3 regions of the Giesbergeria giesbergeri genome follow, and region 1 is predicted to be linked to each of the others. Evidence: predicted binding sites of a transcription regulator. Region 1 holds the regulator's gene; each other region holds the start of a gene.
The links. The regulator sigma-54, encoded in region 1, starts transcription at its own class of promoters, with help from an activator protein. The targets are predictions, from matches to a motif close to TGGCANGNAANCTGCTTT.
Positions count from the first base shown of each region.

Region 2: the regulator sigma-54 is predicted to act here: its motif matches at 1,624-1,641, upstream of ACYVB2_RS06630 (urease subunit gamma).
Region 3: the regulator sigma-54 is predicted to act here: its motif matches at 3,175-3,192, upstream of hmpA (NO-inducible flavohemoprotein).

Region 1 is NZ_BAAGYJ010000013.1:38,646-43,824, reverse strand. Features, by position in the region: gene ACYVB2_RS14935 (methyl-accepting chemotaxis protein) at 1-1,516, shown strand, start outside; gene def (peptide deformylase) at 1,538-2,077, shown strand; gene ACYVB2_RS14925 (RNA polymerase factor sigma-54) at 2,092-3,678, opposite strand; gene lptB (LPS export ABC transporter ATP-binding protein) at 3,683-4,465, opposite strand; gene lptA (lipopolysaccharide transport periplasmic protein LptA) at 4,462-5,100, opposite strand.
Region 2 is NZ_BAAGYJ010000002.1:527,674-532,852, reverse strand. Features, by position in the region: gene ACYVB2_RS06635 (hybrid sensor histidine kinase/response regulator) at 1-1,519, opposite strand, end outside; gene ACYVB2_RS06630 (urease subunit gamma) at 1,651-1,953, shown strand; gene ACYVB2_RS06625 (HupE/UreJ family protein) at 1,978-2,583, shown strand; gene ACYVB2_RS06620 (urease subunit beta) at 2,602-2,910, shown strand; gene ureC (urease subunit alpha) at 2,907-4,688, shown strand; gene ureE (urease accessory protein UreE) at 4,690-5,179, shown strand, end outside.
Region 3 is NZ_BAAGYJ010000001.1:326,817-331,995, forward strand. Features, by position in the region: gene ACYVB2_RS01505 (Smr/MutS family protein) at 1-403, shown strand, start outside; gene ACYVB2_RS01510 (M48 family metalloprotease) at 413-1,495, opposite strand; gene norR (nitric oxide reductase transcriptional regulator NorR) at 1,492-3,081, opposite strand; gene hmpA (NO-inducible flavohemoprotein) at 3,245-4,423, shown strand; gene ACYVB2_RS01525 (LemA family protein) at 4,430-5,023, opposite strand; gene ACYVB2_RS01530 (S49 family peptidase) at 5,047-5,179, opposite strand, start outside.

The sequences.
Region 1 (5,179 bases):
CTATAGCGGCACGGGCCGCCCGTGGTATCAACAGGCAGTCCAGGTGGGCGGGCCAGCCCTGACCCCCGCCTATGTGGATGTCAGTACGGGCAAGCTCACCATCAGTTTTGTCGAGCCGGTAGGCCCACGAGGCCAACCCATTGCGGTGGTCGGCACCGATATGCACTTGGACACCATTGCACAAAAAGTCAGCGCCATCCGCCCCATGTCGCAAAGCTTTGCCTTCTTGGTGGATGGTGAGGGCAAGTTCTTGGCCCATGCCAAAGCAGAATACGCCCTCAAACCCATCTCTACCATTGCGCCCCAACTGGACATGACACTGCTGCGCCAATTGGCCGACCAAGGCGGTCGCGCTGGCATGGCCATCGATGGCACCGACCGACTGCTCTATGCAGCCAAAGTCGAGGGCACCCCTTGGTTGCTGGCGGTCGCCATTGACCGCGCACAAGCCACTGCCAGCGTGCGCAACCTGCTGCAGGTGGCTGCCAGCATCACCCTGCTCTGTATCGTGGTCGCGGTGGTGCTGGTGTCCATCGCAGTGAGCCACCAATTGCGCCGACTGGCCGTAGTGCGCGATGCACTGGCCGATATCGCCTCAGGAGAAGGTGATCTAACACGCCGCCTCGACACCCAAGGCAACGACGAACTGACGCACATTGCCCAAGCCTTCAACGACTTTGTCGGCAAAATTGCTGGGGTCTTGGTGCGCATCCGCCAATCCTCCGAGTCGGTGCGCCAAGCCACCCGAGAAATTGCCAGCGGCAACCAAGACCTGTCCTCCCGCACCGAACAGCAAGCCTCCTCACTGGGGCAGACCGCTGCGGCCATGGAGGAGCTCACCGCCACCGTACTGCAAAACGCCGAGAATGCCCGCCAGGCCAATCTGCTGGCCACCGAAACCTCGCAGGTAGCCACCCGTGGCGGCACAGTGGTGGGGCAGGTGGTGCAAACGATGGGGGGCATAGAAAACTCTGCCCGCAAGATTGTGGACATCATTGGCGTAATCGATGCCATCGCTTTCCAAACCAACATCTTGGCATTGAATGCCGCCGTGGAAGCAGCCCGGGCTGGCGAGCAAGGCCGGGGCTTTGCCGTAGTGGCTTCTGAAGTGCGCACTTTGGCCCAACGCAGCGCCACAGCGGCCAAAGAAATCAAGGCACTGATTGATGACTCCGTTACCCAAGTCAATGCGGGCAGTCAGTTGGTGCGTGATGCAGGCACCACCATTGAACAAGTGGTAGACAGCGTGCGCCGCATGACCACCCTCGTCGCCGAAATCAGCCACGCCAGCCAAGAACAAAGCAGCGGCATTGCTGCCATTGGTACCTCTATCAACCAGATGGACCAAGGCACACAACAAAATGCGGCCTTGGTAGAACAAGCCACAGCGGCAGCCCACGCCCTGCAACAGCAAGCCACACAATTGGCCGATGTGGTGGCAGAGTTCAAGCTCGATCACCAGCACGCCACAACACCCGCAGCACGGGCTGCACGCCCTGCAGCCTTGCTACGCTAACAGCCCATACCGGCATCGACCATGACCATCCACACCATCTTGAAAATGGGCGACCCGCGCCTGTGGCGCACGGCCCAGCCTGTTACGGCCTTCAACACCCCAGTGCTGCACCAGTTGGTAACGGACTTGCACGACACCATGCAGGCGGCCAATGGTGCCGGGTTGGCAGCGCCACAAATTGGCGTCCATTTGCAGGTGGTGGTCTTTGGCTCGCACTTGCCCAATCCGCGTTACCCAGATCGCCCCTTGGTGCCCCCCACTGTGTTGATCAACCCCGTGATTACCCCGCTGGATGCCGCCCAAGCCGAGGACTGGGAGGGCTGCCTGTCGGTGCCAGGGCTGCGGGGCCGGGTGCCCCGCTGGAGCCGCATCCGTTACACCGGCATGGACGTGCTGGGCCAGCCCATAGAGCGCATCGCCGAAGGCTTTCACGCCAGAGTGGTGCAACATGAGTGTGACCACCTGATAGGCACCCTGTATCCGCAACGGATGTCTGATTTGCGCCAGCTCGGCTTTACCGAAGTGCTGTTTCCCGAACTGCAGGCCGACGCCAACGATTAACCCCCACCGCCTCGCTACAGCGTTTTGCGCAGCGTGGCCGTGGGGATTTTTAATCCTTCACGGTATTTAGCCACCGTGCGACGGGCACACTCAATGCCCTGCTCTTTGAGCATTTCAGCCAATTGGTTGTCCGACAAGGGCTTGGCGGGGTTCTCGGCAGCAATAAACTGCTTGATCAACGCGCGCACAGCCGTGCTGGAGGCATTGCCACCACTGTCAGTGCCCAAGCCCGAGCCAAAAAAGTATTTCAGCTCGTAAGTACCCTGGGGGGTAGCCATGTATTTGGCTGTGGTCACCCGCGAGATTGTGGACTCGTGCAGGCCCAGCTCGTCGGCAATGTCGCGCAGCACCAGCGGACGCATGGCCAACTCGCCATGCACAAAGAAATTCTTTTGGCGCTCCACAATGGCTTGTGACACCCGCAAGATAGTGTCAAACCGCTGCTGAATGTTTTTGATAAACCAGCGGGCCTCTTGTAAACGCTGTTGCAAAGCCTGATGGCCTTCGTCTTGGCGACGGCCACGCAAGGCACCCGCATAAATGTCGTGGATGCGCAGGCGTGGCATCACTTCGGGGTTGAGTTGCACACTGAACTGGTGCCCCGCCTGACCATGCCCCATGCGGCGCACCAGCACGTCTGGGATGATGGCGTTGCGCTCTACCGAGATAAAGGGCCGCCCCGGACGCGGCTCCAGCCGGGCAATCAAGGCCATTGCTGCACGGGTTTGCTCCTCGGTGGCCCCACAGGTTTGGGCCAAGCGGCGCACATCGCGGCGGGCCAGCCCTTCCAGCGGCTGCTGGCAAATGCGCAGCGCCAATGCAATGGTCTCAGGCGGGATGGCAGGCGCAGGATGTGCGGCCAATGCTGCCAGTTGCAGTGTCAAGCATTCAGCCAAGTGGCGAGCCCCCACACCAGTTGGCTCCAGCGTTTGCAGCAAGTGCAAGGCCACCGTGAAATGGTGCAGCAGCTCCTCTATGTCATCGCTGTGCTCTTCACCCGCCAACCCTTGAGCCAAAGATTCCAGCGAATCCTCCAGATAACCGTCTTCGTTGAGTGATTCGATCAGAAAATACAGTGCGGCTTTATCCTCTGGAGACAAGCGCAAACCCACCGTTTGTCGGTGCAAGAATGCCGCCAGTGATTCATGACCATGTGCCAAATCTGTGGCACTGACATCCATTTCTTCGTCAGTGCCACGGCTGCAGGCCGGGGCATCGCCACCCCATTCACTATCGTCCGGGGCCATGTCCACACTGCCATCGCCCTCCCAGTCCAGCACTTCGGTGCTGCTGCTGTCACTGTTGCCCTGCTCTGCCTCTGTCAATGTGGCCTGACTGCTGTCTGCACTGCTGGTGCTGCTCACAGGGGCTGCCCAGTCGGCATATGGCTCCTCTGGCGGGGGCGTGTCGGCCTGCGCCAAACCAAACTCCTCGCGCGAGGCTTCGTCGGGGTTGCGCTCCAAAAAGGGGTTGTCCGCCAGCATCTGCTCGACTTCCTGGCCCAACTCCAACGTCGAGAGCTGCAACAGCCGAATAGACTGCTGCAACTGCGGCGTCAGGGTCAGGTGCTGCGATACACGCAGAGACAGGCCAGGTTTCATCGGCTCACATACGGAAATGTTCGCCCAGGTACACCCGACGCACCTCGGCGTTGTTGACAATCTCGGAAGGCGTCCCCTGTGCCAACACCCGACCATCACTGATGATGCAGGCGTGGTCACAAATGCCCAGCGTTTCGCGCACGTTGTGGTCGGTAATGAGCACGCCAATGCCGCGCGCTTTCAAAAAACCGATGATGCGCTGAATTTCAATCACGGCAATCGGGTCGATGCCTGCAAAAGGCTCATCCAACAGGATAAAACGCGGCTGCGTGGCCAAGGCACGGGCAATCTCGACCCGGCGCCGCTCGCCGCCAGACAATGCAAGCGCAGGAGAGTCTCGCAGATGGTCGACACGCAGCTCTTCCAACAAAGACTGCAAACGCTGCTCAACTTCGGCCTTGCTCAAAGACTGACCCGCGGCATTTTGTTGCAACTCCAGTACGGCACGCACGTTTTCTTGTACCGTGAGTTTGCGAAAGATAGACGCTTCCTGCGGTAGGTAAGACAACCCCAGACGTGAACGCTTATGGATAGGCATACGCACCACCGACTGCCCATCAATGCGAATATCACCCCCATCGCTGGGCAACAAACCAACGATCATATAAAACGAAGTGGTCTTGCCTGCACCATTGGGGCCCAGCAGACCGACTACCTCGCCTTTTTGCACAACCAGCGATACGTCCTTGACCACCTGGCGGCTGCCATAAGACTTGGCTAAATGCAGCACCTCCAATCGGCTATCCGTAGCTGCCTCGGTGGTGGCATGCGCGGGTGCGGCACTCATGGCTTGTCAGTACCCAGTGCAGAACTGGGGCGCAAAGGCAGAGCAGAAGCAGGTGCCACAGGAGAGGCCGGAGCTGTAGTCGCCTTTGGAGCCAGTATGGCACGCACACGTCCGCCCGACGTTGCTGACGCCCCCTCAGGGCTGCGCTGCTGACCATCCACACTGAACACATCCGTCAGGTTGTTGTAAACGATCACCGCCCCCGTGAGTTCATCTTGTAACTTGGCCCCTTGGTAACGGCGCAACTCGGCACGGCGCAATAGGCGCACGGTGTCGTTGTGGCCGTTGTATTCAATGCGTTCGCCTTCGCCCTCGACAAATTCTTCAGGGGCGCCGGGTGCGGTATCACGCTTTTGTCGGAAGAACGCCCGTTGGCCTGCTGCCGCCGTGACGGTACCAGACTGATAACCATCGGCATCTTGGCGCACTTCCAGACGCTCACCCCGCAGCACGATGGTACCTTTGGTCAGAACCACACGGCCCGTAAACACGCTGGTTTGCTGCAATTCGTCATGGCGCAGGGCATCGGCCTCAATGTTCATGGGCTGATGGCGGTCGGCCTTTTCAGCGTGCGCCAGCGTGAACGGGGCAGCAGCCAAACAGGCGAGCAGGGGGAGCGTGAAGAGGCGGTTCATCAAAAAAGGCACGAATCTTGCGGCGATTGTAGCGATGCCTGCCAGCCACAAAAAAGCCCGCCAAAGCGGGCCGTGGTTG
Region 2 (5,179 bases), on a different contig from region 1:
GGCAATGGGCGGTGTCTGGGGCTTCATAGTCGCCCCCACACACTACACAACGGCGCAGCTCGGTCGCACTGGTAGGTGCTTGGGGCTGGCGGGCCAGATAGTAGCGCCCGCGCGTAGCCCAAGCAATCAGCGGGGAGGTAATCAAGGCCGTGACCATTGCCACCAACGCCGAAAATGCCTGCAACAAGCTGCCAAAAACCCCCAGATGTGCCATGATGGACAGCACCGAAGCCAACACCATCGCGCCCACCCCCACGGGATTGATGTCAAACAGATAGGCACGGCGAAACTCGATGCCCGCTGGCGACCAGCCCAGCGGTTTGTTGATCACCAGATCGGCCACCACGGCCATGATCCAAGCAATCGCCAGATTGGCATATAGCCCCAAAACATCACCCAGTGCCTGAAACAAGTTCATTTCCATCAGGAGCAGGGCAATGGCGGTGTTAAACACCACCCAAACCACCCGCCCCGGATGGCTGTGCGTTAGGCGCGAGAAAAAATTACTCCAAGCCAACGACCCGGCATAGGCATTGGTCACATTGATTTTGAGTTGTGACACCACCACAAACAGTGCCGTCACCCACACCGCCCAGCCATAGGGCAAAAAGGTTTCGAAGGCGGCCAGATACATCTGATTGGGATCTACCGCCTGCTGCGCTGGCACCATTTGCGACAGCACCAGCCAAGCCAACAGGGCGCCACCCAGCATTTTGAGCATACCCATCAACACCCACCCCGGCCCTCCCACCAGCACAGCCAGCCACCACTGCCGTGTTGACTTTGGCTCTGGGGCAGGCATAAAGCGCAGGTAATCAGCCTGCTCCCCCATTTGGGTCATAAGTGCCATGCCCACCGTCAGAGCTGCACCAAAGAGGTGCCACTGGAAAGTGCCTCCTTGACCAGATGTGCCAGCATAGTGCGTGAGCTGGGACAACACCTGCGGCTCTAACAACAGCACAGCACCATAGGGAAGCACCATCAACGCCAGCCAGAGGGGCTGCGTCCACACTTGAAAGCGGCTGATGGCAGCAATGCCATGTGTGACCAGCGGAATCACGGCCAAAGCGCAAATCAGGTAGCCCCAGACTGGCGCAATACCCAAAGTCAACTCCAGTGCATAGGCCATCACGGCGGCTTCTAGTGCAAAGAAGATGAACGTAAAAGAGGCGTAGATCAGCGAAGTCAGGGTCGAGCCGATATAGCCAAAACCAGCCCCGCGCGTCAGCAAGTCCATATCTACCCCGTAGCGGGCAGCGTAGATGCTGATGGGCCAGCCAGCCAGAAAAATAATCAGCCCCGTGGCCAAAATAGCCCAGAAGGCATTGTCAAAACCATATTTCAGCAGCAGTGTGGCCCCCACGGCCTCCAGCACCAAAAAAGACGCTACACCAAAGGCCGTATTGGCAACCCGCCACGGCGACCATTGTCGGGCCCGTTGGGGGGCATAGCGCAGAGCATAGTCTTCCAGGGTTTCGCTGGCTACCCAACGGTTGTAGTCGCGCCGCACCTTGACAATGCGTTGCACGGCTTGGTTGCCTGGGACAGAAGGTTGGGAAAAATCGGGGTCGTGCACACGCCATCTGAGGCAGTTTTCATGCCATTGCCATCGTCCTGATAGGTAGGCATGGCTTTTGCTGATCCTTTGCTATGGATCTGACACCCCGCGAAAAAGACAAGCTGCTGATCTTTACCGCAGCATTGCTGGCTGAGCGCCGCCGCGCGCGTGGCCTCAAACTCAACTACCCCGAGGCGGTGGCACTCATCAGTGCTGCTGTGATGGAGGGCGCCCGCGATGGCAAAACCGTGGCCGAGCTGATGAGCGCAGGCCGCGAAGTGCTCACGCGTGATGATGTGATGGACGGCATCCCCGAGCTGATTGCCGACATTCAAGTCGAGGCCACCTTTCCTGATGGCACCAAGCTGGTCACCGTCCACCAGCCTATCGCCTGAACCCCCTTACAGGAGATTTTTTCCATGACACAGACACAGCCTACCTCTCCTATGCGCGCTCTGCGCACTGTGGCCCCGGCCCTGCTGGCCCTTGGCTCTAGTGCGGCACTGGCCCATGCTGGTGTGGATGCCGGAGAGCACCACGGTTTTCTCAGTGGTTTGCTGCACCCTATGAGCGGGTTAGACCACTTGGGCGCTATGTTGGCCGTGGGCTTATGGAGCGCCACCACAACAGCCCGGCCTGGGGTAGCACCGCTATCGTTTGCTTTGACGCTGTTGGCCGGTGCCCTGTTGGCACAGTCGGGCTTGAGTTGGGCAGGGGTCGAGCCAATGATTGTGGCCTCCTTGCTGGTGGTGGGGCTGTTACTGGCTGCACAAACCCGGTTGCCACTCGCAGTAGGTGGGGCACTAGTGGGGGCTTTTGCGTTGTTTCACGGCATGGCACATGGTCAGGAGTTGAATGGTGGCCCTGCTCTGTTGGGCATGGTGGTAGGCACAGCCCTGCTGCATGGCGTGGGCTTGGCGGCAGGGTTGGTGTTGCGCCAGCGTCACCGTTGGGTATCTCGTGCTGCTGGAGTGGCAGTGGCTGCCAGTGGTGTGGTGTTGGGCTGGCCTTTGCTCATGGCCTGAGTGGCACAGGAGTTATTGATGATTCCAGGCGAATACCTGATTGCCGAAGGCGAGCATCTGCTCAACCCTGGCCGCCCTACACATACGTTGGTGGTGCGCAACACAGCAGACCGGCCCATTCAGGTCGGCTCTCACTACCATTTTGCCGAAACCAATGGCGCGTTGGATTTTGACCGCACCGCAGCCCAAGGTATGCGCTTGAACATTGCGTCTGGCACCGCGGTGCGTTTTGAGCCAGGCCAGCAACGCACGGTCGAGTTGGTGGCCTACGCTGGTGATCGCATCGTGATCGGTTTTCGTGGCCTGACCAATGGAGCCTTGTCATGAGCAGCACAATTTCCCGCCGTGCTTACGCTGAAATGTTTGGCCCCACCGTGGGCGACCGGGTGCGACTGGCCGATACAGATTTGCTCATTGAAGTTGAGCGCGACTACACCCTGCAAGCGGGTGGCGGCCTGCGTGATGCCCAAGGTCAACCCTTGGGCTATGGCGAAGAAGTCAAATTTGGCGGCGGCAAAACCGTGCGCGACGGCATGGGCCAGGGCCAGCGCAGCCGTGCCCAAGGGGCTGTCGATTTGGTCATTACCAATGCACTGATTGTCGATCACTGGGGTATCGTCAAAGCCGATATTGGTGTAAAGAGTGGCCGTATTTGCGCTATTGGCAAGGCAGGCAACCCCGACATTCAACCCGGTGTAGACATCATCATTGGCCCCGGCACAGAGGCATTGGCCGGTGAGGGCATGATCGTAACGGCAGGCGGGCACGACAGCCATATCCACTTTATCTGCCCTCAGCAGATTGAAGAAGCGTTGATGTCCGGCATCACCACCATGACAGGTGGTGGCACTGGCCCAGCCACCGGCACCAACGCCACCACTTGCACCCCCGGCCCTTGGTACATGGAGCGCATGTTGCAGGCGGCGGAGGCCTTTCCGATGAACATCGGCTTCTTGGGCAAGGGCAATGCCAGCCAGCCACAAGGCCTGCTAGAGCAGATTGAGGCCGGTGCCATTGGTCTGAAGCTGCATGAAGATTGGGGCACCACGCCTGCCGCCATCGACAACTGCCTGAGCGTTGCCGAAGCCACCGACACCCAAGTAGCTATCCACACCGATACCCTGAACGAATCGGGCTTTGTTGAAGACACCCTGGCCGCCTTCAAGGGCCGCACCATCCATACCTTTCACTGCGAAGGTGCAGGCGGCGGTCATGCCCCCGACATCCTGAAAGTAGTGGGCGAGGCCAATGTATTGCCCTCCTCCACCAACCCGACCCGCCCCTACACCGTCAACACCCTCGACGAGCATGTCGATATGCTGATGGTCTGTCACCACCTTGACCCAGCCATCCCTGAAGACTTGGCTTTTGCCGAGAGCCGGATTCGGCGTGAGACCATCGCTGCCGAAGACATCCTGCACGACTTGGGCGCCATCAGCATTTTCAGCTCTGACAGCCAAGCCATGGGCCGCATTGGCGAAACCATTACCCGTTGCTGGCAAACCGCCCACAAGATGAAGCAACAACGTGGCTGGCTGGCCCCCACGCCGGGCCGCTCTGACCAGGCAGAGGCCCACAGCCGCAACGACAACTTTCGCGTCAAGCGTTATATTGCCAAATACACCATCAACCCAGCCATCGCCCACGGCATAGCCCACGAGATTGGTTCGGTAGAAGTGGGCAAATGGGCCGATCTGGTGCTGTGGAAGCCCGCTTTCTTCGGTGTCAAACCTGCGCTGATTCTCAAGGGTGGCATGATCGCGGCAGCACAGATGGGCGACCCCAACGCCTCTATTCCAACGCCACAACCCGTGCATTACCGGCCCATGTTTGGAGCCTATGGCGGAGCCATCGCCCAAACCTCTTTGACCTTTGTTTCACAGGCGGGTTTGGCCGCAGGCATTGGCGAACGATTTGGCCTGCAAAAACGGCTGGTAGCTGCCAAAGGATGCCGTGTGGCGAACAAGTCCTCAATGGTGCTCAACGATTACGCCCCGCAGATGGATATCGATGCCCAAACCTACGCCGTACGTGCAGACGGTCTGCTCCTGACCTGTGAGCCAGCCCAAACCTTGCCCATGGCACAACGCTATTTTCTGTTCTAAGATGCTGCAAGCCTCCAAACGCATTCCCCAAGGTCAGGGGTTGGCCTCGGTATTGATTCGCCGTGCCGCCACCGTCACGTTGGACTGGGATTTGCGCCAAAAAAGCCGTTTTGACTGTACCGACAGCCAAGACCGGCATGTAGGTGTTTTTCTGCCACGCGGCACACTTTTGCGCGGTGGCGATGTGTTGTTGACCGTTGAAGGCGACCTGCTGCTCGTGGTTGCAGCACCGCAGTCGGTGCTGCGCATCACGCATTGTCCTGAACATGGCAGCCCCTTTGATCTGTTGCGCGCTGCCTACCATCTTGGCAACCGCCATGTGCCGATAGAACTTCAGCCCGACCACCTCAAAATTGAGCCAGACCATGTGCTGGCAGACATGTTGTGCCAAATGCACCTGACGGTGGCTGAAGCCTATGAAGCTTTTGAGCCAGAGGCCGGCGCTTATGGAGAACATGCCACGATGGGGCATTCACACCACAGTGGCAGCC
Region 3 (5,179 bases), on a different contig from region 1:
GGATGTCAGCACCCTGCTCGATACCGATGACCAGCTCAGTTTTCGCCGCCCAGGCATTGGTGTCGAGATCACGCGCCGCCTGCGCGCAGGGCATTGGAGCATTCAGCGCCAGCTAGATTTGCATGGCCTGCGCACCGACGAGGCCCGCGAGGCGCTGGGTGAATTCATACGCCAAGCACACCGCAATGGCTTGCGCTGCCTGCGTGTCATCCACGGCAAAGGTCTAGGCTCCCCAGGCAAAAGCCCGGTGCTCAAAGGCCGGGTACAAGGCTGGTTGGTACAAAAAAAAGAAGTGCTGGCCTTTGTCCAAGCACGCCCAGTGCAGGGGGGGGCTGGCGCTTTGTTGGTGCTGCTGGTGCCAGCAGGGCATGCCCAAACTGCCTCTGCAAATGAAAGCCCGTAGACCCACCAGCTACAGGTAGCGCGCAAACGGATCGACCTGTGCCGCCAGAGAGTCGGGGCCAGGTTGCAGCACTGGCTTGGGCGGCTGGGGGTCGGGGGGCATCTCGACACGTACCAGTGGCAGCGGTGGCATGGGACGGCCATAAATGCGCTGTACACGTTCGAGCAACGGTGGATGGCTATCCAACCAACGCGCCCACACCCCGCCACCGGCCACATCGACCAGCAGCATAGGCTGCACGCTAGGATGCTCTAAACCGGTACGACCATGCCGATTGGCTTGGGCCGCTTGCCGCTGTGCCAGCACCTTGCGCAGCACACCGCCCAAGCCTTGCTGGCTGCGCGTCCACTGCACCGCACGGGCATCGGCCAAATATTCACGCTGGCGCGACACCGCAGCTTGAAGCGCCTGCCCCACCAACCAGCCCAACCAACCTACTGCCATGATGGCACTGCCAAACAGGGGGGCCAGCCCGCCACGCTCACGCAGGGTGTCGCCAAAATGGTGTACCAGCTCCAGCCCAAACACCATACCCGCCAAGCGCATCTTCAGGCGGGTGTCCCCCTCATGCAAGTGAGACAGCTCATGGGCCACCATGCCTTGCAGTTCCTCACGGTTGAGGTAGTCCAACGCGCCTTGGGTGACGGCCACCACCGCATCAGACTGATCCCACCCCGCGGCAAAGGCATTGATGGCAGGGGTACGCGCCAGCACCATCACCTGCGGCACTGGCATGTGGGCAGCAATGCACAGCTCTTGCACCACATTGCACAGGCGCTGCTCGGCATAGGAGCTGCCGGGCCGGGCCTCGCGTGCGCCCACCCGCAGCGCCAACTTGACGCCACCTGCACGCAAGTTGGCGGTTTCTAGCCACCAGCCACCCAGAATAAAAAACAGCGTCATGCCCATATTCACCGCCATAAATCCTGCCGGGTAAGGCCAATGCACCGGCAACAAGGCATTCAGCAACCACCACGCCAACACCAAGGCACCATGCACCCCTGCCACCAACAGCAGCACGGCCACGGCAAAGGCCAGCAGCAGGCGGCGGGTTTCGGTGCGGGCATTTTCTTGGTGGTTCCAGAACTTCATGCGTTGGCGCTCCTGTTTTGTGCTAGGCCCAGCCGCTTAGCCAATCTAGCCAAATTGGCCCGATCCATGCGCAACTCACGCGCTGCTGCGGCCCAATGGTAACCATGCCGCTCCAAACAATCCTGCACCCATTGGCGCTCAAAGGCATCTACAGCGGCACGCAAACCCAGCCCCTGTGGTGCAGAGATCACCGACGGCCCTTGGACATGGGCCGATGGCACCGACCCTGTGGACGGCCCCCACTCCGGCAAGCCCAAATCCGTGGCCGTGAGCGTCAAAATGCGTGGGCGGGGCCGGTGGCGGCCCAGCGCCTTGAGCACGCTGCGCCCAATCAAATGCTCCAGCTCACGCACATTGCCAGGCCAATCGTAGGCCAGCAATGCGGCCTGGGCCTCACGGTCTAGCCGCAGGCTGCCCAGCCCTAAGCGGGTACGGTTCTCTTCCAGAAAAAAGCCACTGAGCATCAGCACATCGCGCCCGCGCTCGCGCAGTGCGGGCACTGGCAACGGATAGACACTGAGGCGGTGGTAAATGTCGGCGCGCATGCGTCCGGCACGCACCTCGGCCACCAAATCGCGGTTGGTCGCCACAATCAACCGCACATCCACATGGTGCTCCCTGTCCGAACCCAGGCGCTGCAACTGCCCACTTTGCAACACCCGCAACAGCTTGGCCTGCACCGGCAAGGGCAACTCGCCCACCTCATCCAAAAACAAAGTGCCGCCATCGGCCAACTCAAACTTGCCTTGGCGCTCTTGCACCGCCCCAGTAAACGCACCACGCACATGACCAAATAGTTCGCTCTCTACCAGCGTATCGGGCAGGGCGGCACAATTGACGCTCACCAAAGGCCGATCTGCCCGACCAGAACGGGCGTGCAGCGCCCGAGCCACCAGCTCTTTGCCCACGCCCGTTTCACCGCTGATCAGCACCGTCAAATCGCTGGGGCCCACCAGATCAATCTCTTGCAGCAACTGCTGCAAGGCTGGGCTGTGCCCCATCAATTGATGTGCAGAACCACTGCTGGCAGCCAAACGGTAAGACTCGGCACGCAGGTGCTCGTTCTCCACCCGAGCTGCCAGCCGGTTAATGCGCATGGCTGCCGCCACCGTGGCAGCGGCCAGATCACTGAAAGCCTGCAAGGCCGCCAAATGGGCAGGCGTGAACTGGCCTGGCACCAAGGCATCCAAAGTCAGCAAACCCCACGGTTGGCCTTCTACCGCCAACGCACAACCCATGCAGTCGTGAACTTCCAAGTGCCCACTCACCCCTTCGATCAGGCCATCATAGGGATCGGGCAAGGTGCTCCCCAATGGAAAGTGGGTGGGCAGACCAGCCTGTAACAGTGCCTGCAAGCGGGGGTGGGCACTGACCCGAAAGCGCCGCCCCAGCGCATCGCTGCTCAGGCCATCCATGGCCAAAGGCACCAACCATTCGCCCTCCAGCCGCAACAAAGCCACGGCATCGCACGGAAACAGCGCCCGCACCGCTTGCAACAAACGGCGATAGCGTTCGCGCTCGGGCAATTCTTGGGACAAATCGGCCACCAAAGGAACCAAGGCAGCCAGCAGGGTAGATGTAGTCATATTGACTATTTTGCAGTCTTTATGACTTTTATATTTTTGCGGTCATTAAGACAACATTCTTATGAAGTCCTTGTTTTTAAAAGAAATTTGGGTTGGCACAGATGCTGCGTAGGCACAACAGGCCCTGTTTGCCTTTCTGATATTTTTTCCTCTGGAGACCTCTATGCTCACCGAAGCCCAACGCGCCATTGTCAAAGCCACCGTTCCGTTGCTCGAAACCGGCGGCGAAACCCTGACCAAGCACTTCTACGGCATCATGCTCAATGAGTACCCCGAAGTGCGCCCCCTGTTCAACCAAGCGCACCAAGCCAGCGGCGACCAGCCCCGCGCCTTAGCCAACAGCGTGTTGATGTATGCGCGCCATATCGACCACCTCGAAAAGCTGGGCAACCTGCCCGCGCAAATCGTCCACAAACATGTCGCTCTGCAAGTGCTGCCCGAGCAGTACCCCATCGTGGGCACCTGCCTGCTGCGTGCTATTCGCGAGGTGCTGGGTGCAGACATTGCCACCGACGAGGTGCTGGCCGCTTGGGGAGCCGCTTACCAGCAACTGGCCGACCTGTTGATTGGTGCCGAAGAACAGGTGTATGCCGCCAATGCCGCTCTTGAAGGCGGCTGGCGCGGGGTGCGGCGCTTTCGGGTGGCACGCAAAGTGGCCGAGAGTGCCGAAATCACCTCGTTCTATTTGCAACCCGAAGACGGTGGCCCTGTGCTGCGCTACCAGCCCGGCCAATATATTGGCCTGCGTTTGGTGGTGGATGGCAAAGAGCAGCGGCGCAACTATTCGCTTTCGAGCATTGCCGATGGGCAAGGCCTGCGCATCAGCATCAAGCGAGAAGCGGGCGGCGTGGCCTCCAACTACCTGCATGACCAAGTGCCCGAGGGTGGCGTGCTCGAAGTGTTCCCGCCTGCTGGCCCGTTCACACTACAAGCCAGCGATAAGCCCTTGGTGCTGATCAGTGGTGGTGTGGGCATTACCCCCACACTGGCCATGCTGCAAGCGGCCTTGCCCAGCGGACGGCCCGTGCACTTTATCCACTGCGCCCGCAACCGTGCGGTGCATGCCTTCCGCGACACCGTGGATGCCTTGGCAGCACAGCACCCACAATTGCAACGCTTTTACAGCTACGACCAAGCCACCGAGGCCGATGGTGCCGATGCCGTGGGCTACCTGACCCCCGAGCAATTGGCACAATGGCTGCCCGAAAACCGTGATGTGGATGCTTACTTCCTTGGCCCCAAACCATTTATGGCCTTGGTCAAACGCAGTTTGGCTGCCTTGGGTGTGCCAGAAAGCCAAACCCACTACGAGTTTTTTGGCCCAGCTGCTGCGCTGGCCTAACCCGGCTCAGAACTGCACGCGCGGCGCTTGGCGCTCCGCCTCAGACTGGGTGGACTGGAGCATGGCTGCCGGGGGCAACCCCGTCAGCCGTGCCACCAGCAGGGCTGGAAATTGCGTGGCCAGATTATTAAAGTCCAGCACCTGATCGTTGTAGGCTTGGCGGGCAAAGCCGATGCGGTTTTCGGTGCTGGTGAGCTCTTCACTCAACGATGCCATGGTGGCATCGGCTTTGAGCTCGGGGTAGTTTTCGGCCACTACCATCAGGCGGCCCAAGCTAGCGCCTAAAGCCCCCTCTGCCACGGCCAGCGCACCAATGGCCGCCGCATCCGTAGGCTGGCTGCGTGCCGTCTTGGCGGCGCCTTGTGCTTGGCCCCGCGCTTGAATAACGGCCTCGAGCGTAGCGGCCTCATGTTGCAGATAACCCCGTGCTACCTCCACCAAATTGGGTACCAGATCGTGTCGACGCTTGAGTTGCACATCAATCTGACCAAAGGCATTGGCAATGCGGTTGTGCAGTTTGACCAGCCGGTTGTAGACCCCAATAGCCCACCACGCTACCGCCACCAAAACCACCAGTTGCATCCAGGTCGTCCATTCCATGGCGAGGCTCCTGCAAAGGCTGTTTAACGCAACTGAGGCACCGCCGTCTGCGTGTGCAGCGCCTGTGCCATACCCAAACCCACCGCTACACCAAAACGCTTGGCCAATCGCTCGGCCACATTCTCGTGGCGGGTGTAATTGATCAACTCCTCGGCC